DNA from 4 places in the Clostridium sp. CM042 genome. Region 1 is predicted to be linked to each of the others. Evidence: riboswitches for the same ligand, from Rfam matches in the RefSeq annotation. Region 1 holds a riboswitch; each other region holds the start of a gene.
The links. Region 1 has a riboswitch for S-adenosylmethionine ahead of ACWJJ7_RS09520 (O-acetylhomoserine aminocarboxypropyltransferase/cysteine synthase family protein). Riboswitches for the same ligand answer to the same signal wherever they lie in the genome.

Region 1 (7,608 bases):
GTGAAGGAAGTTACTTTTGGACAAGGGTATTTGGCGAATTTAAAGATATGTTCAACTATGCTGAATGTATTGAATCCAGTGAAGAACTATTAAACAAGTATACACCTTTTATAAATGTGTTAACTGATAGTGAGGCAACCAACCAGAGCAAGATGGTTATTTATGTAATGTCCCATGACACCGAGGAAAGCTGGGGATTTACTAAAAGCATGGATGATAATGTGATAACATTAAAATGGGAGTTACTATTAAAAAATTATAAAGAAAGTAATGTATTATTTTATGTTAGGCCATATTCAGATTTATGGAAAATGGAAAATATTAAAAATATCAATTTGGCAGGATAAATGATTGCCTGTGGAGGAGAGTTTGTCAATATGAAGAGACTATGATAGTATATAAGCATATGAGGAACTCCCTATATTTTTTTTTGTAAATTTCAACTTTGTAATTGCTATTATTATGAAATTTTAAAAAGGAATTGACAATAATTCTTATATATTAAAGTTAACAATAACGAATGGAGGAAATGAAATTATGTCGGATTTGCCAAATTGCCCAAAATGTAATTCAGAATACACTTACGAAGATAGAAGTCTTTTTGTTTGCCCTGAATGTGCTCATGAATGGACTTTAGAATTAGAAACCGAAAATAGTGAAGATAAAAAGATTATCAAAGATGCAAATGGAAATGTATTAAACGATGGTGATTCTGTAACGGTAATCAAAGACCTTAAAGTAAAAGGAAGTTCATCAGCCATAAAAAAAGGTACAAAAGTAAAAAATATACGTTTGGTTGATGGAGATCATAATATTGATTGCAAAATTGATGGGTTTGGAGCTATGGAATTAAAATCTGAATTTGTTAAAAAGGTATAAATTAAGTTTTAATGTAATATAATCGAAATAGTGAACTTCACCCCATTGAATGGACACAACTAAAAAAGAGTTGTAAAATTCATTTGATAGGGTGTTTTTTTATATAAATGATTCTATTCTTATTATACTTTCTATTTTGTTGACATTTTCTAGCTCTTTTATTTTTTCTAATGAATTTCCTATGTTTTTTTCTGAACTTTTATGTGTAATAAATCCTAGTGGTCCATGATCATCGTGCCTTACATCTCCAGTAACGGACATAATGCTAACATTGTTTTGCCCAAATATTTTCGCTATATCTCCTAAAACGCCTGCTGTATCTTTAACATTAAGTCTAATATAGAATTCTGATTCATTTTCTTCTGATTTTTTTACTTGTTTGAAATCATCTTTGTCATTTAGGCCCAATAAGTCAGAAGGTTTTACATTGTTTCTTAATATGGATATTATATCACCTACAACTGCACTTCCAGTTGGTAAATCTCCAGCTCCTTTTCCATATAGCATTAACTCTCCAACTGCATTTCCTTTTATCATAATAGCATTAAATGCATCGGCTACATTTGCCATTGGGTGGTTCGATGGGATTAGGGTTGGATGTACCCTTAGCTCTAATTTGTTATTTTCTTCTTTAGCTATTGCTAAAAGTTTTATTGTATAACCAAGTTTTTTAGCATATTCGATATCTATGTCACTAATACTTCTTATTCCTTCTCTATAAATACAATCATGATCTATCTTAGTTCCAAATGCTAGAGAAGACATTATTGCAAGCTTATATACAGCATCAAAGCCATCAACATCAGAGGTTGGATCTGCTTCAGCATAACCCTTTTCTTGAGCCTCTTTTAGTGCCTCATCAAAGCTAATTCCATCCATTGTCATTTTGCTTAATATGTAATTAGTTGTTCCATTTATAATTCCAATTATTTGCTCAATCCTATTGGCTGTAAGGCTCTCATTAATTTCACGTATTATTGGAATCCCACCAGCTACACTTGCTTCATAATAAAATAATACGTTTTCTTTCTCTGCCGTTTTAAATAACTCTTCACTACAGTTTGCAATAACTAATTTGTTAGCAGTTACAATGTGTTTTTTAGCTTTCATTGCGCGTATCATGTACTCCTTAGATTCTTTTCTTCCACCAATAAGTTCAACCACAATTTTTATGCTTTCATCATTTATAATATCATCAACATTATCTGTTAATATTTCCTTAGATATAATAATATCTCTTTTTTTATTTATATCTTTTACGAGTATTTTAGCGACCTCTATTTCATAATTTGAACGTTTCATTATTTCTTTTCTATTTTCGTGAAGTATCTTCCATACACCTGTCCCAACATTTCCAAAACCTAAAATTGCTATTTTCACCTTTTTCATATTAATTTTCCTTTCTAAACTTTAAAGTTATTCCTCCGTCACCGAAGGTGATGGAGGAATATAGTTAGGAACAAGTCCTTAGTTTGAAACCAACTGCCAAAGAACCATTAACTTTTTATTGAACTGATTTTTCTAGAGCTTGCGTCAAATCGTATATAATATCATCGATACCCTCAACGCCAATTGAAAGTCTTATCAAATCTGGAGTAACTCCAGCAGATTTTTGCTCCTCTGCGTTAAGCTCTGCATGAGTTGTACTTGAGGGGTGAATTACTAGAGATTTTGCATCTGCAACATTTGCAAGTAGTGAGAATAATTCTACACTATTAATAAATTTCTTTCCAGCTTTAAGACCGCCTTTTATTCCGAAAGTGAATATTGATCCTGCTCCCTTTGGTAGGTATTTTTCAGCTAATTCTTTATATTTGTTTCCTTCAAGTTCAGGATAATTCACCCATGAAACATTTGGATTCTTACTCAAAAATTCAACAACTTTCCTAGCGTTTGTTACATGTCTCTCAACTCTTAACGATAATGATTCCAAACCTTGAAGAAATAAAAATGCACTTTGAGGGCTAAGCGTCGCACCAGTGTTTCTTAAAAGTTGAACTCTAGCCTTTAAAGCAAATGCTGGAGCACCTAAATTAGCATATACTATTCCATTATAACTTTTATCTGGAGTTGTAAAATCAGGGAATTTACCGCTTGCTGCCCAATCAAATTTACCAGCATCAACTATAATTCCACCAATAGTAGTTCCATGTCCTCCAATGAACTTTGTTGCTGAATGAATAATTACATCTGCACCATACTCAATTGGACGACAAAGGAAGGGAGTTGCAAAGGTATTATCAATAATAAGGGGTATTTTATTTTCATGAGCAATATTCGCTACTGCTTCTATATCTAGAACATTTATTTTTGGGTTTCCCATTGTTTCGGCATAAAGTGCTTTTGTTTTATTCGAGATAGCTTTTCTAAAATTTTCAGGATCATCTGGATCAACAAATGTTACGTTAATTCCGAGTTTTCTAAGAGTAACATTAAATAGTTCATAAGTACCACCATATAGAGTGCTTGCAGCTACTATTTCATCACCTGAATTTGCTACATTAAGTATTGCATAGAATGTTGCAGCTATTCCTGAAGCTGTAGCAAGTCCTGCTACTCCGCCTTCAAGAGCGGCTACTCTTTTTTCAAAAACGTCTGTAGTTGGGTTCATTATTCTTGAATATATATTTCCTTCTTCTTTTAATTGAAATAAATTTGCTGCATGATCTGCATTTTTAAAAACATAAGATGATGTTTGATAAATTGGAACTGCTCTTGATCCTGTAGTAGGGTCTGGAACCTGCCCTGCATGTACCTGTAATGTTTCAAAACTTAATTTTCGCTCGCTCATATTAATTTCTCCTTTTATAATTATTTTTCTAAATAAAAGCTGCTCTCCTATAAGGAAAGCAGCATGATTAACTTTAATAAACAATAAAATTGTATCATAAAATTCGCTATCGTCCTTATCTTTCAGATTTTATAATCTGATGGAATTGACACCATTGCACTCTTTTTAAGAATGCTGGTTGTCGGGCATCATCGGGCCAGTCCCTCTGCCGCTCTGGATAAGTTGTATTCAGTTGTTAGTATTTAGTACATTATTTATTTAGATTTTTGGAAAAGAAAAAAAAGCTACTTTCCTATAAGGAAAGTAGCAATAGTTAACTTTAATAAACAATAAAATTGTATAATAAAATTTGCTAACATCCTTATCTTTCAGATTTTACAATCTGCAGGAATTGACACCACTACATTCGAATAAGAATGCTGGTTGTCGGGCTTCATCGGACCAGTTCCTCTGCCACTCTGGATAAGTTGTATTCGGTTATTAGTATTTAGTATATTACTCATAAAAACAATTGTCAATACTTTTTTTAAAAAGATAAAGATATTTTAATTATGACCTTTTATAATACTATAAGCTGCACTGAACATACCAAATAAAATGCCTGTAATCGGGAATATAATCCAATTAATGTGCCATAAATTAAAAAGTAATCCACTGACAAGGAAGACACAGACTGCTAATGGCCATACGATAGCAGCAACTGCACCAATAACTTTATTAGCTTCGGTTTTTTCTTTTGAAAACTCACCAATGTGTAAAAGTATACTAAAACTCTGCTTAATATTTCCAAAATATATGAAGATGAAAACGGCAATAGTAACCATCATAAGTAAAACAACTACTCCATAGCTAGATGCATTGTCGCCAAAAGCGGATGATACGAAAAGTGTAACTGGTGATATGATAAATATGCATACACCTGTTATTACAGATACCATATATGTTGATGAAAAAGCATTATATTTTTGCTCTATAATTGCTTTTACATTAAGAGGTAAATCAAAACCACTTTGTAGATATTTGTATTTTTCGAGCTTCATACCAGAGTAAATGAATAAGGCTACAGCGGGTACAAGTAGAATAAACAGTGCAATAATACCAAACATATCGCTGAAATCTTTTGAAATACCTTTACCGATAATGCCATTATCTACGAGAGTGGTAATTAATATTAATATAGCCGTTGCTACAATACATAAAGAAACACCAATACCCAACAATAAGCCAGATTTCTTTTTTGCAGCCATAAAATTATCTGCTTCTTCTTGTGTAATGGTTTTAAGTATAACATCATCTTTCGTGTACTCAATTCCAAGTTCATCAATTAATTCATCAATATTGCCAAATTCTGAAATTACAATACCAATAGCCTCATTTTCCGATTTTCCATTATTTTTATGTTCGTTATATTTTTCTTCCATGTTCCATAATAAATCATTTTTTAATTTAACCGTCTGGTTTGTTTTTGGTAGGACTTTAAACATATTATCTAAATAACTTTTTATAGTTTCCATTCTAATCCCTCTCCCTAATAAATTTATTAATAACTTCTTTCGTTAAGAGCCATTCTTCACATTTCTCTTTATAGTAGGTTAGACCTACGGGGGTAATTCTATAATATGTGCGTCTTTTACCAAAGGTTTCATCTTTATAGAAAGATTCGATATAGCCGTTCTTCTCAAGACGGTTGAATGCCGAATAGAGTGTGGTCTCTTTCATAACGTACTTCTCCTCTGATAATTTCTTAATATTTTTTGATATTTCATATCCGTAGGATTCGCCATCTTGAAGCATAAAAAGAATAATTGTATCATTATATCCTCGAATTACATCGCTGCTTATCAAATTATATCCTCCTTTGATTTTACTGCATCTGTAGTACTTTGTCTGTCGTAGTAATTTAAGAATAACACAATTACTACGACAGGTAAAGTATTTTTTGAAACTTGCCCAGTAATAGTCGTTGCTTTTATTTGTTTTTACAATCAATGACATAATAAAAAAATGTAAGGTTTATTTAAGGTTAATGTTATCAAGAGATAAGATTAGCCTTATATAATGTACTTATAGCAAGATAACACTTTATGATTGTTATTTACCGAAGGAAAATATTTACTTAAAGGAATACAAGGAGGTACAAAATGATATATTGGGAACTTAAAAAAATGTTCAAATCGAAAACTGGAATAATTGTAGTAGCAATATTTATTTTACTTTGCGGAGCAATGGCGTTTATAAAACCAGAAATGGAAACACAGAAATCACATAGAAATCAGCAATATGAATTAATTAAAGATACAAGAAAAGCAGAGGTAATTGCACAAGAGAAATTAGATGCAAAAATAGGGACAATAAAGGAAGCCGCAAATAATCAGCAGAAGGATGACTTTAGTAAAGGTATAAAAGAAATATCCGCTAAAAAGCTAAAAAGTATGGAAGGCACCATGTATAAAGAAGTTAGTTTCTGGAAGGTATTTGATTATAGAGCAACCAATACTTTTATGGCATTCTGTATGGCGGTAATTCTAATTATAGTTTGCTGTAATACATATACGGATGAAATTGTTTCTACAGTAGAAAATTTGATTCTTACATCAAAAAACAAAAATAGGGCTTTATATTCAAAATTGGGACTTGGAATATTAATACCAACAGTTCTATATGGAGGATATCTAGCAATTCAATTCATAGTGACAGTGATTCAATATGGCATGCCCATAAATGGGAAGCTACAAGCAATAAGAATAATAGATAATCCCATTTTAGTAAGGGATGCATATACTATAATTCAATTTATAGCAGTTAAGATAGGCGTAATGTTATTAATACTAGTTGTTTTAGGTGTGATTGCATGTTTATGTTCATTTATAACAAAAAGCTCAATAGCATCAACGAGTGGGTTTTTGGTTTTTGTTATTATTGGAAAAGTGTTAACTATGGTAAGTGTAATTCCAAGTAATGTTGGAATGGTATTAAATAATATTAATTTCGTAAATTTACTATTCTTTTTTCAGGGGTTTGCTGGGGCATATTATGGAAATGTAAAATTCTTTGGTATTAACTTTGACTTAATAAATCTTTGCCTTGGAATACTGGCGGTGACTATAGTGGCAGCAATTACATTAAGCATAGTATCATTTAAAAAAATATTAGTAAGATAATCAAAATTATAGGAGGAATAATTATGAACAAGCTTGAAATAAAAAATTTAACAAAAACCTTTGGAAAAAAGAATGCAAATAATAATATAACACTTACTTTAGAAAATGGTGTATATGGACTTCTAGGACCAAACGGAGCGGGTAAAACTACATTAATGAAACAAATAGTAACATTAACAAGACCTACTAGTGGAGAAATTATTTATAATGAAAAAAGTATTTATGATAAAGAGGATGAGTACCGAAATATTATTGGATATCTACCACAAGAATTTGGTGCATATAAAAATTTTACCGCAAAACAATTTTTGAAATACGTGGCTGCATTAAAGGGAATAGACAAAAATAAAGCCTGTGAAAAAATTGATGAATTACTAAACCTTGTTGGTTTATATGAGGTTAGAAATAAGGCGGTTGGTAAGTTTTCAGGTGGTATGAAAAGAAGAGTTGGAATTGCACAAGTATTATTAAATGATCCTAAAATAGTTGTACTTGATGAACCAACAGCGGGTCTTGATCCACAAGAAAGAGCAAGATTTAGAAATCTTATAGCTGATATGTCTAAGGAAAAAATAATAATACTTTCAACTCATATTATTTCAGATATAGAATCAGTAGCAAGAGAGACTATAATGATTAAAAATGGTAGCGTTATAATAAAAGGAAATCACAAAGATATATTAACTGGCATGAATGGAAAAGTATATAAGATTACAACGAATAAAGAAAATGAAGTTATGGATATACAAAGAGATTATAAAGTAGTTAACCTTCAAA
Region 2 (7,608 bases), 160 kb from region 1:
CCCCAAGAATATTTTTAGATTCTTTGTATAATTTGTTTAAGGGCATATAAGTATTTCCCATAGCACAAAATTCATTTACCACATAATTAATTCCACTTTGTATTCTAAAAGGCGACTCTTTGTCGATGCCTAAACTTTGTGCTATCTTATCCGCAATTTTAAATCCTACCCCAGAAATGGTTTCAGTTAACACATAAGGATTATCCTGCACTACCTTTATAGAGTCTCCTCCATATTTTTTATAAATTTTCACACATTGGTTAGGTGTTACTCCATATGTTTGAAGAAATATCATTATGTTTTTAACTTCTCGTTGCTTAGAATATGATTCAAAAATTAATTGAATCTTTTTTTGTCCTACACCATCAATCTCTTTTAATCTTTCAATTTCATTATCTAATATATTCATGGTGTTTTCACCAAAGTGCTGTACAATTTTTTTAGCAGTTATTGGTCCAATTCCTTGAATAACTCCTGAAGCTAAATATTTTTCTATACCTTCAAGTGAACTAGGTATTATTTCCTCACATTGTATTATTCTAAATTGCTTGCCAAATTGAGGATGAGTAACCCATTCCCCCGTTAATTTCAGGTTCTGCCCTTCACTTATATATGGCACAATGCCTACCACAGTTATCTGCTTTTTATTATCATTCAAATGAGCAATTATATATCCATTTTCTTCATTATGAAATACTACATCTTCGATTATCCCTTGTATTTCCGGCATAAAATCTCTCCTATTTATAAATTCATATAATAACATTAATAATATTATTAACAATAATATTATTATTAATGTTATTATATCATATGTATTTTACATCTCTTATGTTCAGTATACCCCTATCTTAGGTTTTATCAAAATACTGCTTAATAATCACATGCACTAAAAAGGGATAACAATTAATAATTGTTATCCCTTTTTTTATATTATACGTACTTTTTTATTTCATCAACCTTGTTTAGTTTTTCCCATGAAAGATCTAAATCAATTCTTCCAAAATGTCCATAGGCAGCTACTTGTTTATAAACAGGTCTTCTTAGTTCTAATTCTCTTATAATTACAGCTGGCCTTAAATCAAATACTTTTTCAACTATTTGAACTATTTTATCATCGGCGATTTTTCCTGTTCCGAAAGTTTCAACCTCTATAGACACCGGTTTAGCTACACCTATAGCATAAGCTAACTGAATTTCCAATTTATCTGAAACTCCTGCAGCAACTAAATTTTTAGCAACCCATCTTGCAGCATATGCAGCAGATCTATCAACTTTTGTCGCATCTTTTCCTGAGAATGCTCCACCGCCATGTCTTCCATATCCACCATAAGTATCTACTATTATTTTTCTTCCTGTTAAACCAGAGTCTCCTTGCGGTCCTCCAATTACAAATCTACCTGTAGGATTTATATAATATTTAGTATTTTCATCTAATAATCCACTTGGAACTACAGGTTTTATTACATACTCTTTTAAATCATTTTCAATTTGATCATGAATTACTTCTTCTGCATGTTGAGTTGAAATAACAATAGTATCTATTCTTACTGGCTTATTATCTTCATACTCTACAGTAACTTGAGTCTTTCCATCTGGTCTTAAGTAATCTAATGTGCCATTTTTTCTTACTTCGCTTAATTTCCTTGCTAATCTGTGAGCCATAGCAATCGGTAGTGGCATGTACTCCGGTGTCTCATTGGTTGCAAACCCAAACATCATGCCTTGATCACCAGCACCTATTGAGTCAACCTTATCAACCTCACCTGATTTAGATTCTAAGGCCTCATCAACTCCCATAGCTATATCTGGCGATTGTTCATTAATAGATGTAAGTACTGCACATGTACTAGCATCAAAACCATATTTTGCTCTAGTATATCCTATGCCTTCAATGGTATTCCTAACAACTTTAGGAACATCTACATAACAATTAGTTGTTATCTCTCCCATAACTAAAACCATTCCTGTAGTAACTGCTGTTTCACAAGCAACTCTAGCATAAGGATCTTGTTCTAAAATAGCATCGAGTACTGCATCTGAAATTTGATCACAAATTTTGTCTGGATGTCCTTCTGTAACAGATTCTGATGTAAATAGTCTTTTCATTATAATTCTCCTTTCTACTGCTCTGGAATTTCCTTGTAAAAAAATAAAACCTCTTCCAAATATAAGAAGAGGTGATTTAACCATCTCCCTTATCTTGCAGATTATAACTGCAGGAATTGGCACCATGGTGCATTGCACCGGTTGCCGGGTTTCATAGGGCCTTTTTCCCTCCACCTCTCTTGATAAGAGTTATCAATTATTAAGTTTTAATCATAATACCACATGCATTCTATAGTGTCAACAAAATCTAAACTCTCCTAAAAATAAAAAAGACATCTATAGATGTCTTTTGGTGGAGGAGGACGGATTCGAACCATCGAAACATTACGTAACAGATTTACAGTCTGCCCCCTTTGGCCACTCGGGAACTCCTCCATATATGGAGCTGGCAATAGGAATTGAACCTACAACCTGCTGATTACAAGTCAGCTGCTCTACCGTTGAGCCATGCCAGCATGCATTTTATTCTATTTTAAAGAGATTATTATGGTGGGAACAACAGGGTTCGAACCTGTGACCCTCTGCTTGTAAGGCAGATGCTCTCCCAGCTGAGCTATGCTCCCATAATTTATTGTAAACCATAATTTATTGTAAATCATTATAAATGGTGGAGGAGGACGGATTCGAACCATCGAAACATTACGTAACAGATTTACAGTCTGCCCCCTTTGGCCACTCGGGAACTCCTCCACTTATGGAGCTGGCAATAGGAATTGAACCTACAACCTGCTGATTACAAGTCAGCTGCTCTACCGTTGAGCCATGCCAGCATATTATATTTTTTATCATTTTGCCGTTTTACCGTGTCGACAAGAATTATTATACAACTTTAATTAATTAATTTCAAGTCTATTTTCTTTTAATAAACGACTTCTCCTCTACATAACTATATTATTCGCATATTTGCTCAATATTAAGCATTGATACAACTTACTATTCCCCACAAATAATTCATTATATTTTTTATTTGGTTTTCCTTTATATAATTAATATACATATGTATTATTTTCTATTAATCATTTTTTTATTCTTTTATTATAATAATACGCGGGATTTATTCATATAAATTATTCATAGGAAACTAATTATTTTTCCCAGCGCAATACAAGGAGGTATATTTCTTGAGTAAAGCTAAAATCCATTATAAAGATCCTTTAGCATACTATACACTTTCTAATTTTCTAAAAGACTATATTGACAAAAATACTTTAGTTGTTTGCATAGGTACCGATAGATGTATAGGTGATTGTCTAGGTCCTTTAGTTGGTACACTTTTAAAAAATAGTTCCTTTCCATTACCTGTATATGGCACTATAGATAATCCAATTCATGCCTTAAACATAGATAGTAAATTATCTAAAATAAATGCTTTGCACCCAAATTGTACTATAATAGGTGTAGATGCTTGTTTAGGAGACATTTCAAACATTGGAGAACTCCAAGCTAGAAATTATCCAATTCATCCTGGCAAAGGTGTAGGGAAAACCCTTCCTAAGGTAGGCAATGTTTCATTAATAGGTATAGTAGATTCAAGTGATGACAGTGAATTGTTTACTAATAGAAACATAAGATTGAGTTTGGTAATGGAAATTGCTAATGTTTTAAGCAGATCTCTTTTGCATTCATATTATTTGTACTCCCTTAACAATGAAGAAAATAATTTAAGTCCTGTTTAAATAATTATCCACGATTTTAATTCAGAAATTTCATATAATATAAAAATAAGCAATACAATTAAACTAATAATTGTATTGCTTATTTTTATAGCTTGTTTATACTTTTTATTCTGTTAAGTATAATTCTCTTCCATTGAACGAATTATCTAACTTATCCATATAATCCAATACTTTACCTGTTCCGAGTGCTACGCATGAAACCGGATCCTCCGCTAGATATACCGGTACTTTAGTAACCTCTTGTACGAGCTTACCTAAGCCTTTTAACAATGCACCTCCACCAGTCATAACTATACCTTTATCAGCTATATCTGCTGAAAGTTCAGGTGGAGTTTTTTCTAATACGGAATGTGCACATCCTGCTATTAAAGATACCGTCTCTTTTAAAGCTTCTCTCATTTCGTCTGATGATACTTCTAAATTCTTAGGAAGACCTGTAATTAAATCTCTTCCTCTTATCTCCATGCTTGTCTCTTCTTCTTGTTTATAAGCACAACCTATGTTTATTTTTAAATCCTCTGCAGTCCTCTCACCAATCATTAATTTATGTTTTTTTCTGATATATTTTATAATCTCTTCATCAAACTTATCACCAGCTACCTTAACTGATTCACGTACAACCATGCCTCCTAAAGAAATAACTGCAATATCAGTTGTACCTCCACCAATGTCAATAACCATATTACCACTTGCTCTAGTAATATCAAGTCCTGCTCCGATTGCCGCTGCTAGTGGTTCTTCTATAAGTTGGACTTTCTTAGCTCCAGCATTTCTACCTGCATCTTCTACCGCTCTTCTTTCTACTTCCGTTGCTTCGCAAGGTACACATATTACAACTTTTGGAGAAGATAGCCTTCTTTTTCCACAAGCCTTCTTTATAAAATGATTTAACATTTTTTCAGTTATATCATAATCCGAAATAACACCGTCCCTCATAGGACGTATTGCCACAATATTGCCTGGTGTTCTTCCTATCATTTGCCTTGCTTCTTTTCCTACTGCCAATACCCTATTATTATTTCTATCTATGGCAACAACAGAAGGTTCTTTTAATATAACACCTTTTCCTTTAATATATACAAGCACTGTAGATGTACCCAAATCTATTCCCATTTCTGTACCCACTCTAAAAAAAAACATTTCAAAACCACTCCTGCTCTTTAGTATATTCAATATTTAAATTATACTAAACTCTATTCTATAAAGCTATAAGAAAACCCTTTTTTAATTTTAAAATTTTTTTATAGTTTTTAGCTTCGAATGTTTTTATCCTTGTGCTTCTTTGTATTTCAATTTAGTTGCTCTTCCACCTCTTATATGTCGCTCAGCTTTATTTATATCTAAAATTATTTTTGCATCGCTGGCAATTTGAGGATTTATTGTAGGCAATCTTTCCGTCATATCCTTGTGTATAGTACTTTTGCTAACGCCAAACACTTTGGCAGTTCTTCTTATTGTAGATTTTGACTCAATAATATACTTAGCAACTTCTAGTACTCGATTTTCAATATAGTCTTTCAAGTGTTGCCTCCTTAACCCTTATATATTTATAAATATGCATTATCTTGCTTTTAAATTCCATTCCAATTAGTCATCTTCCAATATATTTTTAAAAAATGGCTAATTGAGATGGTTATTGGTTATTTCTTAGTTTCTTCAGGTTGATATTTCTCATATTTTACATATTTAGCAGGATCAACATTCTTACTACTCTGCAAAACTTCAAAATGTAAGTGAGACCCATATTCTTCCTTGAATGAATTTAAGCTTGTGTTTCCCACTGTACCAATTTGCTGCTTTTTAGTTACTTTATCCCCTTTTTTTACTAATATTTTTTCATCTAAATTAGTACTATTAGTAACAAATCCATTTTGATGATCTATTTGAACCATCTTACCTTTTTGACCATCAACGTCAGTACCAACTTCTTTAACTATTCCATCCATAACCGCTACAACTGGCTCACCTATTTTTGCTTGAATATCAATACCTAAATTTGTTCTATAACTTCCATCCGTCTTCCATACTACTGAGTCAATATCTTTTGAATATGCCCTTGCGAGTAATCCATTTGCTACAGGATTTACAAATTTAGCATTAACTGATTTAGAAACTGCTGATGCTGCATTTCCTGTTGTAACCTTTTTGATGTTTGGTACTGCTTTAAGTGCTTTATCCTTAGCTTGTTTTTCTTCTTTTACTTGAAGAGCACCCTCATATTCTTTTTGTTGCGCTTTTATAACATCTCCTGCATTTGCTTGTTCCTTTTGTAACACTTCTTGCTTGCTTGAAAGTTTCTTATTATTATTTGCTGTTATAGACGCTACTGTAGCTACTATACATAAACAAACAAATAAAATTACATAGAATCCTTCCTTCTTAAAAAAGTTTAATGTCTTATTGTTTGCGTTCTTATCCATACAAACACCTCCATTTGTATTTTTGTCCATATTGTATTAAAACATACATATTTTCTAAAATTTATTTAAGTTTATACTACATTTTAAATTATTTACTCTTAGTTTTGCTTATATTATCTCCTGCGGAGCTATTTATTATCTCCTGCGGAGCTATTTATCATCAAGTTTCTTTTTATAAAAAGCAAAGCTGATTATCCATTTTTTTATAGAGGATAACCAGCTTTGGTATATTATTTTTTATTTGGATATAACAGTCCCTTGATAATAATGAGTTAATATTTCAATATAAGTTTTCCCATCTTTCGCCATAGCATCCGCACCCCATTGACTCATTCCTACACCATGACCATATCCACTGCAATCTATTTCTACGTTGCTTAAATTAAACTTCATTTCAAAATTCGATGATTTCAAACCTAGCATAGTTCTAAATTTACTACCTGTCATTGTTATATTCCCTACCTTAATATTCTTAACACTTCCTGCCTCAGTCCTATCAATTACTGTTATTAGTTTCTTAATATTAGTTGAGGTTACCTTAGCATTATTGTAGTTGTTATTTATAATTCGGCTTAGATCTTTATACTTAAAAGTTTTACTACTCTTAAAGCTTCCTGCTCTTTCTTCACCTGGGCTTTCTACGCTCCTTAAATAAGGTATACTATCGCTAAATACCTCTTCGGAATTTTCCGTTTTTCCACTGCTAGTTGCAAAATAATAAGGTTCCATTACTAAGTTGTTGTTATATGTTAAGACCTGTCCTAGTGTCCCTTCAACTGCCATTTTAATCTTATTCCAATTTTCTTCACCAGAAGTTCCCCATTCTTTTATATGTTCTCCCTTAGTCCTATAAACTTGACAGTGGACTGTATCGCATAAATCAGCTCCATTACCATTTTTACATGTGGTTCCACCCATTTCTGTGACATGAGCTAAAGCATAAGTCCTAGCCGCCACTGCTTGAGATTTTAAGGCTTCTATTCCAAAAGCAGCTGGCATTTCCGCTGCAACAACTCCCGTAACATATTCTTCTAAATTAAGTTCTTTTGTAGTATTTTCTTTTGACATAAAAACTTTAACTTTAGTGATTTTAGCTAGTGAACTATATTTGGTAATACTTTCATTGTCTTCTACCTTAATTGCAGAGTTTTTAGTCTTATTTATACTTTTATTATTTCCTACCCCCACTATTAAAACAGAAGTAATAACTATAAATGCAATAAATGCAGTTATTAATAGAAGGATATTTTTTAAATGTACTGTAATAAAAACTCTTCTCATTTTTTTCTCCTCTCGTTACAAAACAGCCTTTACTTTATACATATTAAATAACTATAAAAAATATTACTTTTTCCATTGACTAAATTCCTGTATACTATTATGCATTTACTAATAGGGATAGT
Region 3 (7,608 bases), 830 kb from region 1:
TTATAGATAAAGAAGTGTTCCATGTAACTTGGGATGCAGAAGCTGCTGAAAAAGGTGGATATGAGCACTTTATGCTAAAAGAAATCCATGAACAGCCAAAGGCAATCAGAGATACAATGACATCAAGAGTAGTTCTAGGAGAGCCAATATCTCTAGATAAAATAACTATAACTAAAGAGCAAATTCAAAATTTAAATAAAATATATATAGTAGCATGTGGAACTGCATACCATGCAGGAGTTGTAGGTAAATATGTTATAGAAAAACTTGCAAGAATACCAGTTGAATTAGATATAGCTTCTGAGTTTAAATATAGAGATCCAATAATGGACGAAAACACATTGATGATAGTTATTAGTCAATCAGGAGAAACTGCAGACACTATGTCCGCTTTAAGGCTTGCAAAGTCAAAAGGTGCTAGAGTTATAGCAGTAACTAATGTAGTCGGTAGCGCAGCTTCAAGAGAAGCAGACGACGTACTATACACTTGGGCTGGACCAGAAATAGCAGTTGCATCTACTAAAGCTTATGTAACTCAGCTTATAGCAATGTATATAATAGCATTATTCTTTGCTCAGAATAACGAAACATTAAGCACAGATGAAATAGAAGAAATTAAAGCAGCTATGCTGGAGCTTCCAGAAAAGGCAGAGCAGGTGCTTAAAAATAAGGAAACTGTTCAAAAATTCACAGCAAAAACTTATATGCACAAAGATATGTTCTTTATAGGACGTGGACTTGACTATGCAGTTGCAATGGAAGGTTCATTAAAGCTTAAAGAAATATCTTATATTCATTCAGATGCCTATGCAGCAGGAGAGTTAAAGCATGGTCCTATAGCGCTTATGGAAGAAGGGACTATAGTTATAGCACTAGCTACTCAAGAAGAGTTATTTGATAAGATGGTAAGTAATATAAAAGAAGTAGCTACTAGAGGAGCAAAAGTATTTGCTTTTGCGCCAGTTGGACACACTGAAATTGAAAAATCAGTTTATTCCGTAACTTATATACCAAAAGTAATGGATATATTAGCACCAGTAATTTCAGTAATTCCACTACAATTATTATCTTACTACATGGCAATCCAAAAGGGATGCGATGTTGATAAGCCAAGAAATCTTGCAAAATCAGTAACGGTGGAATAATATAAAATAGATGGTATTCATGTGTATTCAAACAATGAATATTGTCCCAAAAATGAAGGAGTGAGAGGGTAACTCCCCGCACTCCTTTATTTTTTTATTACTCCGGGCCTCCACACGCAGATTATTATCAACGGTATGCTTAAATATAGTGTTAAAAAAAGAGGGTAAGTATTTAAAAATACTTACCCTCTTTTAAATGAAATATTGTTATTGTTTAACGACATTTCAGAAGGAAGTCTCCCACTTCTATAGATGGGAGTTACATACTCTAAAAAACAGAAAACTTAAGTGAGAGTATAAATATCCTTCTGAAGTCGTTAATTCATCTTCTTCGAAGATGTGCAGCTCCGCAGGAGATGATTTAACGTTCGTGCTGGGTTATTGTGTAGGGGCTGGTGTTTGTTCTTTTGCTGCTGCGTCTTCAGCTGCTTTGTCTGCAGCCGCTTTGTCTGCAGCTGCTTTGTCTGCAGCTGCTTTGTCTGCAGCTGCTTTGTCTGCAGCTGCTTTGTCTGCAGCTGCTTTGTCTGCAGCTTCGTTTGCGGCAGCTTCGTTTGCGGCAGCTTCGTCAGCAGCTACTTTGTCTGCTGCTGCTTTTGCAGCATCATCGCTTGCTTTTTTTGCAGCATCATCGCTTGCCTTTTTTGCAGCATCATCGCTTGCTTTTTTTGCAGCATCATCGCTTGCCTTTTTTGCAGCATCATCGCTTGCTTTTTTTGCGGCATCATCACTTGGTTTTTCTATGACTTTCTTTTCAGTTTTTATTTTACCATTTTCATTTAATTTGATATATAGAGTATCCATTAATACTCCGTTCCTATCAATTACTGTATTAGGACGAGTAAAGTCCTTTTGTTCTAGACCTTGGTGTAGATACTCCATATATTCTTTCCATATCTGACCGGGTTCATTAGCTCCATACATGTTTTGCGGCGTCGGAGTATCATCTCCTACCCATACAGATGTTGTATAATAAGGTGTATATCCTACAAACCAAGCGTCTTTTGATTGATCTGTAGTTCCTGTTTTACCTGCAGTAAAAGGATAGTTACTAAGGGCTAAATTTGAATGACTTCGACTTTCTGTTAGCACACCCTTTAAAGTATCTGTCATAAGATAAGAAGCTCCACTATCATATACTTTAGTTTGTGTATGTTTATTTTCAAATAATACCTCATTAATTACTGTATTGGTAATTTTACGTACATTAGTCGGGCTTACGAATACACCGTTTCTTGCGAGGGCTGAATAACCTGAAGCCATTTCAACGGAAGTAACACCCTTTGTAAAACCACCTATAGCGATTATAGGGTAAATATCTTGAGGAGTTATATATTTAAATTCCATGTTTTGTAAATATTTCAATGAATTCTTTACGCCCATTTCGTCCACTAATCTAACAGGGATAGTGTTTATAGATATCTCAACTGCATATCTTAAAGATACAGACCCTCTGTATTTAAAATCAACATTAGCGGGACCATTATCAAATGCTGCGTCTGTATATTCACTAGCGGGAATGTATCCTTTTTCAAATGCAGGGGTATATGCAAGTAATGGCTTTATAGCGGAACCTGGCTGTCTTACACCTAAGAAGGCTCTGTTAAAGGTGTTACCATCTTGGCTTCTACCGCCAACTATAGCTACTACTTCACCAGTACTATTATCTATAGTAACGCTTGCACCTTGCTTTTTATATAAACCTGTTTTGTCATCTGTGCTTGTATATTGCTCTAAATGACTATCTACTACACTTTGTAATTTTTCTTGTTTTGTAGTATCAATAGATGTATCTATCCTATATCTTCCACTAAGAAGTTGTTTTTCTTTATTCTCATATTCATCATTATATTTAGTGAAATAAGCTTTTCTATCCTTATCATTACTAAAAGAATATTTAGAAACAAAACCATCTTGCTCCATTAACTTTAAGGTTGCATTGTGAACAGCATATTGAATATCGTAACTCATAGGTTCAGGTGCTGTATGAGGTTTAATATTTAATTTGATAACTTCTGCTTTTGCTGTATCAAAATCATTTTGTGAAATTTGTTCTAAGCTTAGCATTTTATCTAAAACTAAGTCTCTCCTCTTTATAGCATTGTCCAGATGCGTCACGGGGTTATAAATAGATGGATTATTAGGTATTGAAATAAGCATAGCTATTTGAGATATACTTAAATCCTTATTATTCTTTTGAAAGTAAAATTGTGAAGCACTTTCAATACTATAACATCCATTGCCGAAGTTTATGTTATTTATATAAAATTCCAATATTTGCTCTTTTGAATATCTTTCTTCTAATTTCTGAGCTATAACAGACTCTTCTAATTTTCTCGATAAGGTTACGTCAAATGTAAGGAATACATTTCTTGCAAGTTGTTGCGTTATTGTTGAACCACCTTGTATGATATTGCCCTTGGATTTTATATATACCCAGGCAGCTCTCCTTATACCTTTATAATCTATACCACCATGTTCATAAAACCTTTGGTCTTCTATTGAAGTAATAGCTTTGCCTACATAGGGATTTAAGTCTGCTTCTTTTGTGTAATAATATGTATTGGTCTTAAATTCTTTTAATAGTTTACCATTAGTATCATAAAATTGTGTTGGTTTTCGGGTATTAAAAGCGGTTTCGTTTATGGTTTGTGCTATATTGTTAGCATCTTTTATAGTTGCCTCTATTTTAGCCCCATATTTAATATAACCATATCCTAAAGTTATCGTAGCTGATACGAAAATTATTGCAGAAAATATCAATAAACCTTTAACGATTTTTTTCCAAAGTTTCTTTTTAACCGGTTCTATTTTTACGGTTTCTACATTTTTATTCTTATCCATTAATATCTCCTCCTTTTTTTTATTATACAAAAAAATGTCCAGGGTTAGTCCTGGATGACCATGCTTCATATATACGCAAGGGGGGGGTCTTACTTGGTCGCCATAAGTATTATCCTATTTTTAGGTCTATATTCAATTGTTATTATGTGATAATTAAAGTGAATATTACTAAAATTGTAATGCTAGGTCACATAAAAGAGATCTTATGGGTCTCTTTTATACTATTAAAAAAGTGCTTATTTTATGTGTGTATAGTATAATTATTTTACAATTTTATCAATAACACCATGGTATATGATTTACTTTCTATAGGTGTTAATTATTTCTTATTGGCATTTCAAACGTTAGCCATACAATGTATCCATCCTCCTAGAACAATATAATTATTACAATATATTATAACATAAATAATGTAACATGAATATTTATGTTATATATAAAGTATTAACAAAATATATATTTTGATGAAACATCATTATTAAAAAATATAAATAAAAACTTCTTTACATAACATTCATATAGTGATATTATAAATCTAATTTAATAAATCAGTTAATTCTCATCAAGAGAGATAGAGGGACCGGCCCGATGACATCTCGGCAACCATCAGACGTTATTGTCTGAATAGGTGCTAAATCCTGCGCTAATTTCATTGTAACTTAGCGGAAGATGAGAGAGGTGTCTTTGTAATTTTATACCTCTTTCATCATTATATAATGATGAAAGAGGTTTTTGTTTTTATTGTAAATTGAAAGTAAAATTTAATAGTGTCTTATCAAGAGAGGTGGAGGGACTGGCCCTATGAAACCCGACAACCAGTATCATTATTATGATACATGGTGTTAATTCCTGCAGCATTGCTGCAAGATAAGAATAAGTTTGGCAATAGAGCCCAAGTTTATTCTTGGTCTCTATTTTTTTTTAGAGCAATGTTTAAATAAAGTATCAAAAGGTAAAGATGAATTATAAGAAATGAAAAGGAGAAGGGATATCATGATTAAAGTTAGAGGTGTAAGTAAAAGTTTTTCAGGGGTGAAAGTGTTAAATGATATTTCTTTTACAGTAGAGGAAGGTGATATTTATGGGGTTATTGGTCATAGTGGAGCTGGTAAATCCACTTTGCTTAGATGCTTTAATGGGCTTGAAACCTATGATACAGGTACTATTAATATAATGGAAAAAGGGGTAAAACAGCTAAGTCAAAAGGAACTTCGAGAGTTTAGGAAAAATGTTGGCATAATATTTCAAAGTTTTAATCTTATTAATAGTAAAAATGTTTTTGAAAATATAGCATTTCCACTAGAAATATGGGGAAACGATAAAAATTTTATTAAAAAAAGAGTAGATAGTTTAATAGAGTTAGTAGGACTAAAGGATAAAGTAAACACCAATGTAAAACAACTTAGCGGAGGTCAGAAGCAAAGAGTTGGAATCGCAAGAGCGCTTTCACTTAATCCGAAAATATTACTTTGTGATGAAGCCACCTCTGCACTAGACCCTAAAACTACAAAATCCATATTAGGGCTTTTAAGAGATATCAATAACAAATTTAATATAACAATTATTGTAGTTACTCATCAGATGGAAGTGGTAAAAGAAATTTGTAATAAATTTATTCTTTTAGAAGGAGGGGAAATTAAAAGCCAAGGCATTACCGATGAACTATTTATTAGGCCAACAAAGGAAATGCAAACACTTATGGGAGAGGAAGAATTACTGCCTAGTACGGGATATAACATTAAAATATTTTTTACAAAGGAAATTACTCAGAGTTGTCTTATAACATCAATTGCCAGGGAGTTAAATATTGATTTTTCAATAGTATGGGGAAGGCTTGAAAAATTTAGGGATAACGTAATGGGAAGTCTTATAATAAATGCGAGTGAGGATAATAAGGAAAAGATATTAAACTATTTAGATGAAAAATCAATAGCGTGGGAAATAAATGATTGTTTAATGCAGAATGATGGATATATCAATTAATAACTGTTATCTACTTAAGAGGAATACAAAGGGGGAGTATAAATGCTATTTAAAGAAATTTTATTACCTGCACTAATAGACACAATATATATGGTAACAGTATCCACGGTTTTTACAGTTATTATAGGATTTATTTCAGCAGTGGGATTAATTATAACTGGTCCTAAAGGTTTAAGGTCAAACACTTTAATTTACAAAGGATTAAATTTAGTAATAAATATACTTAGGTCTTTTCCCTTTATTATATTAATGATATCTATATTTCCTTTAACTAAGTTTATAGTTGGAACAACCATAGGTACGAATGCAGCTATAGTTCCTCTAACGCTTGGTGCAGCACCTTTTGCTGCAAGAATAATAGAATCTGCACTTTTAGAAGTAGATTATGGAATTATTGAAGCCGCTAAATCTTTTGGTGCAAAAACCTATCAAATTATATTTAAGGTTATGCTAAAAGAGGCAATGCCCTCTATAGTTCTTGGAGTTACGTTAACAATAATAAACATTATAGGTTACTCAGCTATGGCTGGAACAATTGGTGGAGGGGGACTTGGAGATGTAGCCGTAAAATATGGTTACTATAGATTTAAGTCAGATATCATGATATACACTGTAATTATATTAATCGCAGTTGTGCAAATCATTCAAGCCTTAGGAAATATATTGTACAGAAAAATGATTAAATAAATTTTGAATTATAAAAATATTAAAAGAAAAATAAGAGGGGGAAATTAAAAATGAAAAAAATACTAAGCATATTATTAACAGTAGTTGTGATTTTTACACTGAGTGGATGTGGAGCAAAAAAAGAGGTGGCTGTAACTGAGAAAAAAATCATTAAGGTAGGTGCATCACCGGTGCCTCATAAAGAAATATTAGAGGCTATAAAGCCAATTCTCGCAAAAGAGGGATATACTCTTGAAATAGTAGAATTTACTGACTATGTGGCACCAAACACTGCACTAGCCGAGGGACAATTAGATGCTAATTTCTTTCAACATATACCTTATTTGCAATCCTTTAGTAAAGAAAAGGGAGTGGACCTAGACTATACTGTAAAGGTTCATCTTGAACCTATGGGCGTGTACTCTAATAAATATAAAAAGCTCAGTGATTTAAAAGATGGAGCTAAAATAGCTATTCCAAGTGATCCTACAAATGGAGCAAGAGCACTTAGAGTGCTTGAGAAGGAAGGGCTATTAAAACTAAAAAGTGGAGATCTTATTTCTAAACTTGATATTACTGAAAATAAAAAGAATTTTAAAATAACTGAATTAGAGGCTCCCCAACTTCCAAGGATTTTAAAAGATGTGGATGCAGCGGTTATAAATTCAAATTTTGCAATAGAAGCCAATTTAAATCCGACAAAAGACGCACTAGTAATTGAATCAAAAGATTCTCCTTATGCTAATATACTTGCAGTTAGAAAAGAAGATAAAACTAAACCTTATATAGAGGCACTTTCAAAGGCGTTAAATTCTCCAGAAGTTAAAAAAATCATTGAAGATAAATATAAAGGAAATATAATTCCTGCTTTCTAAATAAAAATATAAAACCATAAAATCATTTTGCTTTGGGCGTAATAGTCGAAAGTAAGATGATTTTTTTATAGTAAAGCATAAAGTTTAACGGCATCTTT
Region 4 (7,608 bases), 170 kb from region 1:
ACGTTGCATCAGGAGTATGGGTCCCAATATCAAATGCAATATTTGGTAAAGATACAACACAGACTTGGGCCTTATTTGGAATAACTGGATTAACTGGCCCTAAAACTCTCGGACTACTTGGAATACTTTGGATAATATTTGTTACAGTTATATCAACTAAGGGATTAGATAAAATTAAGAAGGTAACTTCACTAGGTGGCACTGCAGTTGCATTGTTAAACGTAGTCTTATTAGTCGGATCACTACTAGTCCTTATAGGAAATCATGGCCAGTTAGCTCAGCCAATAGTTGGGCTTAATTCATTCATATCTTCGCCAGATCCTGCTTATAGCGGAAATATGATTTCATCATTTGCTTTCGTAGTATTTGCTATATTTGCTTATGGTGGTATCGAAGTTGTCGGAGGACTAGTTGACGAAACAGAAAATGCTGAAAAAAACTTCCCTAAGGGTGTTGTTATTTCAGCAATTATTATCTCAGTTGGATACGCACTTGGAATATTCCTTGTTGGTATATTTACTAACTGGTCAAAGGTTATGACTGGCAACGGCGTTCACTTAGGTAATGTTGGTTATGTGGTAATGAGCAACCTAGGATATTCTCTTGGTAGTGCATTCGGTGCAAGCGAAGCAACGAGCATGGCTATGGCGCATGGAGTAGCTAGATTCGTTGGAATTTCAATGTTCTTAGCTTTAGCCGGTGCATTCTTTACATTAATGTTTTCACCACTAAAACAATTAATTGAAGGTACTCCAGCTAAATTATGGCCTGGAAAAATGGCAGAAATGAAAAACGGAATGCCTCAAAGGGCTATGTGGATTCAAGCTGTAATAGTTTGTGTTATGATTGCTCTTGTATCCTTTGGTGGAGAGAATATGTCTGGTTTTTTCGTTGTGTTAGTAGCAATGACAAACGTAGCTATGACTCTTCCATACATGTTTATAGCTTTTGCTTTTGCACCATTTAAGAAAAATAAAGATATTATCAAGCCTTTTGAAATATTCAAAACCGACAAGAGTGCTTTAATATGGACAATAATAGTTATGTTCACTGTTGGCTTTGCAAATTTCTTCTCAATAATACAACCAGCACTGGAAGGAAAATTAGCTATAACACTTTGGAGTATAGCTGGTCCAATATTCTTTGCGGCTGTCGCCTGGGTAATGTATAGCAGCTATGAAAAAAAATATTTGAATAAAAAACATACCATTTGTAAATAAGAATTTTAAATAAGTCTATGCTGAATTAAAAAGATGATTTCTGTATTATTGACAGAAATCATCTTTTTAATTTTCACATTAAAATCAAATAATTTCCTCAACAAATAATATTATTATTATTATTATTATTATTATTATTATTCCATTTACCTGATTTCATGTAGAATATACAAATGATAGTTCCAACTGACTTCCTCCTAAAATAAAAAAATGCTGGATAAGGCAGTTGGCTTTATCCAACCATCTTATCAAGCATATAATTATCTATATACCCTACGATGGACGGTAGCAATAGTAACACATATGTGCAATATTGTCAAAAATAAAATTAAGACATTTTTAACTATTGACAATTACTTTTATGAGTAATATACTAAGCAATAACAACTGAATACAACTTATCCAGAGCGGCAGAGGGACTGGCCCGATGATGCCCGACAACCAGCATTCTTAAGTGGAGTGCAATGGTGTCAATTCCATCAGATTATAAAATCTGAAAGATAAGGACGATAGCAAATTTTATGATACAATTTTATTGTTTATTAAAGTTAATCATGCTGCTTTCCTTATAGGAAAGCAGCTTTTTTTTAGAAAATGCCTTATTACAAGGAGGATGTAAATGCCAATAAAAATACCTGACAATCTCCCAGCATTTAAAACTTTAAATAAAGAGAACATTTTTACTATTACAGAGCACTGTTCATTTCACCAAGATATTCGGCCTTTAAAAATTGTGATTTTAAACCTTATGCCAACAAAAATCGATACTGAAACGCAAATTTTAAGACTCCTTGGGAACTCTCCACTACAGATTGATATAGTTCTTCTTCACCCAGCAAGCCATGCATGTAAAAATATATCGCAGGAACATTTAATTAAATTTTATAATACTTTTGAAGAAATAAAGAATTCTAAATTTGATGGAATGATAATAACGGGAGCCCCAATTGAAAGTGTTCCCTTTGAAGAAGTGGATTACTGGGATGAACTAAAAAAAATTATGGAATGGAGTGTTCACAATGTATACTCTACCTTACATATTTGTTGGGGTGCTCAAGCAGGACTTCATTATCATTACGGAGTGCAAAAACATAAACTTGATAGTAAAGTATTTGGAGTATTTAAACATAAAATAACAAAACAAAATGTTAAACTTTTGAGTGGATTTGACGATGAATTTTATGTTCCACATTCAAGACATACTGAAATAAGAAAAGTTGATATTGATAAAATAGATGAGCTTGAAATTTTATCAGAATCTGAGGAATCAGGAATTTACATTGTATCAGCAAAAAAGGGACGCCAAATTTTTATAACCGGGCATTCAGAGTATGATCCATTAACGTTAAAAAACGAATATGACAGGGATATAGCAAACGGATTAAATATAAATGTTCCAGAAAATTATTATCCAAAAGACGATCCATTAAAAACGCCTATCGTAAAATGGAGAGGTCACTCAAGTTTGCTTTTTTTAAACTGGTTAAATTATTATGTTTATCAGGAGACACCTTACAATTTGGTGTACCTAGAATAACATATATAAAAGCGGGCCCCTAGTAACTTAGGGACCCGACTTTTAATTTGTATTAGAAATTCGTTTTTTAAATTCTTCCCTATCATGGAATGAACTTATATATACTCTATGTAATGAAAGTATACCGTCATTTTTGGAAGACCATCTGCCGTCAGTGCTGAAAGCCATTGTGTAACCAGCTTCGCGCACGGCCTCAATTGAAGTTTTGCTGTATCCGCCATAAGGGTAGGAAAAGAATTTTATTTGTTTATTTAATATTTTTTCTAAATCTTTTTTAGATTTAACTAAAGTTTCTAGTTGTTTATCCTTAGGCATCTCTTTTAAATTTTCATGCTTTACGGTATGACTTCCTATTTCTACTCCATATTTCTCCATCTCTACAAGTTGTTTAGAAGTCAAATAGTTAGGACTTTTATCAATGCTAGCAGTAATAACAAAAATTGTTGCTTTAAAATTATATTTTTTCAAAACAGGGAACATATCCGTATAATTATCTTCATACCCATCATCAAAAGTAAGAACTACAGATTTTTCAGGTATTGGTATATCCTTAATAAGATAATCATATAAATCAGTAAGTGTAATAGTGTAATAACCATTATCTTTTAAATATTTAAATTGCTCCTCTAATTTTTTAGCAGGAAGACGGATAGGATTATCTTTTTCGTAAGCAATTGAGTGGTACATTAAAACTGGAACGCTCTTTCCTGAAGCCTTCATAACAGCAGTCTTGTCAAAAGCGGGTATCGAAGAGGTTTGAGCTGGTTCAGCCGGTTTAATGGGTTCAACTACAGTGCTTGGTATAACTGGGGCAGTTTTTTTTATTGTAGCAGTCTTAGATCTTGAACAGCCTAAAAGAGACATTAAAATAATGAGTGTAAATATTAAAAATATTTTTTTTCTCATAATAACCTCCTTGTATGTATTTTTTGGAAACACATATTATTTTTTAATCTTGATCACCTAATACAAAACCCCTTAATAATAAATTCCCTGGGTATTTTGTAACCCTAATGCTAAATTGATCACCTTACATTTATTAACTTTATACCATCCAGATTATAAAATCAATCTTTTCCGGTATTTTCTTTATTTTATTATTTCCCCCTCCGATTTGTAAATTTAAAATTAACTGCTTCCCTCACTACAATAATTGATAGGCTATGCATAAGGCTTATATATTAAATATTTAAAACCGGTTGTAAAATATAATATATTGCTATATAATTAAATGATAATAATAATAATATATGTGCTAGGGGTGCCTAATGGCTGAGATATGAATATTTAATTCATTGACCCTTATACCTGATCTGGATAATACCAGCGGAGGAAAGCGGTTATGATGTATAAGTACATTAACTATATTCCTTTTGTGAATATAGTTTTTTTTGTTTTTACCATAATACTTCTGTAGCACAATACATGGAGGCTATAAAATGACTTTTAACGAAAGAATCGCTGAAATTACAAAAACTCCCATTAATCTTTTTGCACTATTGGGAGTTCTCTTATTAATCTTTGCAGTTTTGAAAGTTAGGAAAATTAAATTTACTACGCAGATGATAACTTTAGTTGGTATATCTCTTGCATTATCTACTGTATTGCAGTTTATTACAATTCTAAAATTACCACAAGGTGGTAGAATTACTGCTGGAAGCATGGTTCCAATCATACTTGCATCTTTATTTTATGGTCCTGAAGTTGGTTTTTTAACAGGTTTTTTATTCGGAATTATTAATTTTTTAGTAGAGCCCTTCGCACTCCATCCAGTGCAAGTACTATTTGATTATCCGCTTCCTTTTATGGCTATTGGAATAGTTGGTTACTTTAGATCACGTGATACTAAGGGCATACTTATTGGCGTAGTCGTAGCAATGCTAGCTAGATTTGCATGCCATTTCATATCTGGAGTAGTGTTCTTCGGAAGCTATGCTCCAAAGGGAACTTCTGTTTATTTATACTCCCTTTTATATAACGGTTCATACCTAAGTGTGGAAACCATTATCACCTGTGTAATTATTGGACTTCTACCTTTAAAACGATTATCAAAGTTAGCTATAACCAAAGTTCTAAATTAACCTCAAAATATATCTACTACCTACTTCAGGTTTTTCTTCAACCAAAAATTATACTAATACATTATTCTGTTCATCATGAAGTTTACTGTATTATATTTAATGCTACGTAATATAATATTACGTAGCATTAAATATAATAACTTTGAAATTACTATCACTCATTTCTTAACTCTAGCCCACTAAAATCAGCAATTGTGTTAGATTATGTTTTAATCATTCTTTGAGATGAAAGAATACCCATAATACATAAACCAATTATAAAATAAAAGATATAATTATAATTCGCAAGGATATCCATTAGAAGTCCCGAAACTAACACCCCGATAATGGCTCCTATACCATATGCCGTAAACACAACACCATAATTCTCACTATAATGTTTTGTTCCATACATATCAATAGTTGAAGTAGGCGCTATAGCTAACCATCCTCCAAGATTAAACCAAAATATCGAAAACGCTATACTAAATAATGCTAAACTACCTTCATTTGCCACTAGCATTAATAATGCTGCAATAATAATTAGTGCGTAAGAAATTAGCATGGCATTTTTAGACGAGTACTTATCCGTAATCAATCCAAATATAGGTCTACCTATTCCATTAAAAACTGCAAATACGATCATTAATAAAGCTACTGTTTTGGGGGATAGCTTTATTAGTTCTACACCAACATTACTTGTCATTCCAATTAACATTAGTCCAATCATTGATCCAATCATAAAATTTACATATAGCCCTTTAAAGTTTTTTGATTTAATCATTTTAGCAGTATTCGTACCATTCATATGAATTTTTGTGCTTGAAGTTGTTTCAAGACTTTTACTTTCCACCTCAGACGGATATCTAAATGGATACGAAAGCAAAGGTATTATTACCCCAAAAGATACACCTAATATAAGGAAAGCTTTTGTTATTCCATAACTTTCTATTAAATTTCTTGCAAGTGGAGCTGTTATAAGTGGTGACAAACCAAATCCTATTAATACAATACCTACTACTAAGCCTTTTTTTTCTGGAAACCATTTTGCTACTACCGTCATCGGAGCTCCATATGCTATACCTACGCCAGCGCCAATTATTACCCCATATGTTACAGTTAAAATATATATATTTGGTGCATATGCAGATAATATCCATCCTAATGCTACAAGAAGTGCGCCCATAGAAATAATCATTCTTGGACTGTATTTTTCTAAATATTTTCCAGTTATAAACATAAAAAATGAATAAGCTGCTAAAGAAACCATGTAAGGAAAGCCACTTTGAGTAGATCCTATATTAAAAGCCTTTTCAATTGGAATCCTAAAAACACTCCATGAGTATACAGTGCCTAAGCACATCATAATTATAATTCCCAAAATCACATATATCCACCTTTGCTTAAATTTCATATTATCATTCCCTTCGTCTTTTATAATACTTCTCTAAAATTAAAATCAATAAAAAAGCCAATAACAAAAACTCCTCACTCAGAGTTATTGTTATTGGCTTACCCCTTGACTGGTCATTGACCCTTCAATGCATCTTCCATAATTATTTTATTAATCGTTCTTCAATATCTTGGTCTACAATTATAGCTATAATTTTTTCACCTGTTTTGGTACTCACATCAGAATAAGTACTTACTATATTAACATCAATTATAGATTTTATAGTTTCTTCCAAATTTTCTCTTGCATTCTCAAACAAAGCAATATTCAGTCTTTTAATTAAATCGACGCCTTCCTTGCTTTGAGCCAAGCTTTTTTCTGATTTACTTAAAAATCCTTTAAGTCTTACTAATATTAAATCTTGAAATATGATTGTCCGAATTTTTTCTGGACCTCTACCCATGTGTTCAATCTCAAATTTACTAATTGCTTCGCTTAATTTCGCTTCAATTTGTCCTTTTGTCATTGAGCTCCTCCATAAATCATATAAATAGAATCAAAGTCTTGATATAATAAATAATTTTAGCATATCAATTGATAATTGTAAATAATAATATTTAAGGTTGTATTTTGTTACTTTATCATCCTTTGCTAAGGTCTAAATTTCCTAATCAAATTTATTTCTGCTCTAACAGGTGGTTTAGAAGCACTTTTGCCTCGCACACTCACTTTATCTTCGCAAATATTCAGTTCTCTTGCTATTATACTTCTAACTTTAGATTTACAGAAATTCCCTTGGCAAGTTCCCATTCCTGCCCTTGTACGTCTTTTAATCGCATCTATAGAGTTAATTGGTATATTTCTATGAAGAGCATCTACAATCTCTGACTCTGTAACCTGCTCACATCTGCATATTATATTTTTTGCTTTATCTTCATGATTAACTGTTCCATCAAAACTATTATCCTTTTTTACTATTATTCCTTCTCTATAAGGATTAAAATTATTATTCTGTACAAGATTTATTCCTGAATTCTTAAGTATTTCTACCACCATCTCAGCAATTGCTGGCGATGATGTAAGTCCTGGAGAATCTATCCCAGCCACATTAATAAATCCTTTAACCCTGCTTTCCTCAATGATAAAATCCCCCGTATTGCTACTAGCCCTTATCCCTGAAAAAGTAGTTAATGCGCCTCGCACATTAAAATCAGGTATGGACTTTCTAGCCGCCATAATGACATATTTTAAAGTTTCAGCGGTAGTTGACACATCATCTCCATTACTCACTTCTTCTGCATTAGGTCCTATCATAAAATTGCCATGATAAGTGGTAGCTACTAATATCCCTTTCCCTTTTTCTGTAGGCACTTGAAAAATAACAGTATTTACAAGGTG

Region 2: it holds a riboswitch for S-adenosylmethionine, as region 1 does, so the genes downstream of both, metK (methionine adenosyltransferase) here and ACWJJ7_RS09520 (O-acetylhomoserine aminocarboxypropyltransferase/cysteine synthase family protein) in region 1, are expected to answer to the same signal.
Region 3: it holds a riboswitch for S-adenosylmethionine, as region 1 does, so the genes downstream of both, ACWJJ7_RS13665 (methionine ABC transporter ATP-binding protein) here and ACWJJ7_RS09520 (O-acetylhomoserine aminocarboxypropyltransferase/cysteine synthase family protein) in region 1, are expected to answer to the same signal.
Region 4: it holds a riboswitch for S-adenosylmethionine, as region 1 does, so the genes downstream of both, metA (homoserine O-acetyltransferase MetA) here and ACWJJ7_RS09520 (O-acetylhomoserine aminocarboxypropyltransferase/cysteine synthase family protein) in region 1, are expected to answer to the same signal.

The regions. Positions count from the first base shown of each region.
Region 1 is NZ_CM143646.1:2,011,404-2,019,011, reverse strand. Features, by position in the region: gene ACWJJ7_RS09535 (alpha-amylase family glycosyl hydrolase) at 1-347, shown strand, start outside; gene ACWJJ7_RS09530 (zinc ribbon domain-containing protein YjdM) at 538-879, shown strand; gene ACWJJ7_RS09525 (homoserine dehydrogenase) at 979-2,268, opposite strand; gene ACWJJ7_RS09520 (O-acetylhomoserine aminocarboxypropyltransferase/cysteine synthase family protein) at 2,384-3,670, opposite strand; SAM riboswitch class I at 3,783-3,894, opposite strand; SAM riboswitch class I at 4,029-4,139, opposite strand; gene ACWJJ7_RS09515 (permease prefix domain 1-containing protein) at 4,216-5,184, opposite strand; gene ACWJJ7_RS09510 (PadR family transcriptional regulator) at 5,186-5,515, opposite strand; gene ACWJJ7_RS09505 (hypothetical protein) at 5,812-6,831, shown strand; gene ACWJJ7_RS09500 (ABC transporter ATP-binding protein) at 6,855-7,608, shown strand, end outside.
Region 2 is NZ_CM143646.1:2,174,530-2,182,137, forward strand. Features, by position in the region: gene recD2 (SF1B family DNA helicase RecD2) at 1-730, opposite strand, end outside; gene metK (methionine adenosyltransferase) at 934-2,109, opposite strand; SAM riboswitch class I at 2,196-2,298, opposite strand; tRNA gene ACWJJ7_RS10245 (tRNA-Tyr) at 2,400-2,484, opposite strand; tRNA gene ACWJJ7_RS10250 (tRNA-Thr) at 2,490-2,564, opposite strand; tRNA gene ACWJJ7_RS10255 (tRNA-Val) at 2,597-2,672, opposite strand; tRNA gene ACWJJ7_RS10260 (tRNA-Tyr) at 2,715-2,799, opposite strand; tRNA gene ACWJJ7_RS10265 (tRNA-Thr) at 2,805-2,879, opposite strand; gene yyaC (spore protease YyaC) at 3,231-3,785, shown strand; gene mreB (rod shape-determining protein MreB) at 3,891-4,925, opposite strand; gene spoIIID (sporulation transcriptional regulator SpoIIID) at 5,052-5,306, opposite strand; gene ACWJJ7_RS10285 (peptidoglycan DD-metalloendopeptidase family protein) at 5,426-6,205, opposite strand; gene spoIID (stage II sporulation protein D) at 6,443-7,486, opposite strand.
Region 3 is NZ_CM143646.1:2,842,420-2,850,027, forward strand. Features, by position in the region: gene glmS (glutamine--fructose-6-phosphate transaminase (isomerizing)) at 1-1,145, shown strand, start outside; gene ACWJJ7_RS13660 (transglycosylase domain-containing protein) at 1,524-3,986, opposite strand; SAM riboswitch class I at 4,543-4,662, shown strand; SAM riboswitch class I at 4,756-4,860, shown strand; gene ACWJJ7_RS13665 (methionine ABC transporter ATP-binding protein) at 4,980-5,969, shown strand; gene ACWJJ7_RS13670 (methionine ABC transporter permease) at 6,012-6,656, shown strand; gene ACWJJ7_RS13675 (MetQ/NlpA family ABC transporter substrate-binding protein) at 6,707-7,510, shown strand.
Region 4 is NZ_CM143646.1:1,846,083-1,853,690, forward strand. Features, by position in the region: gene yjeM (glutamate/gamma-aminobutyrate family transporter YjeM) at 1-1,220, shown strand, start outside; SAM riboswitch class I at 1,616-1,727, shown strand; gene metA (homoserine O-acetyltransferase MetA) at 1,840-2,757, shown strand; gene ACWJJ7_RS08685 (polysaccharide deacetylase family protein) at 2,800-3,663, opposite strand; TPP riboswitch at 4,005-4,109, shown strand; gene thiT (energy-coupled thiamine transporter ThiT) at 4,197-4,838, shown strand; gene ACWJJ7_RS08695 (L-lactate MFS transporter) at 5,041-6,231, opposite strand; gene ACWJJ7_RS08700 (Na-translocating system protein MpsC family protein) at 6,374-6,736, opposite strand; gene ACWJJ7_RS08705 (FAD-dependent oxidoreductase) at 6,862-7,608, opposite strand, start outside.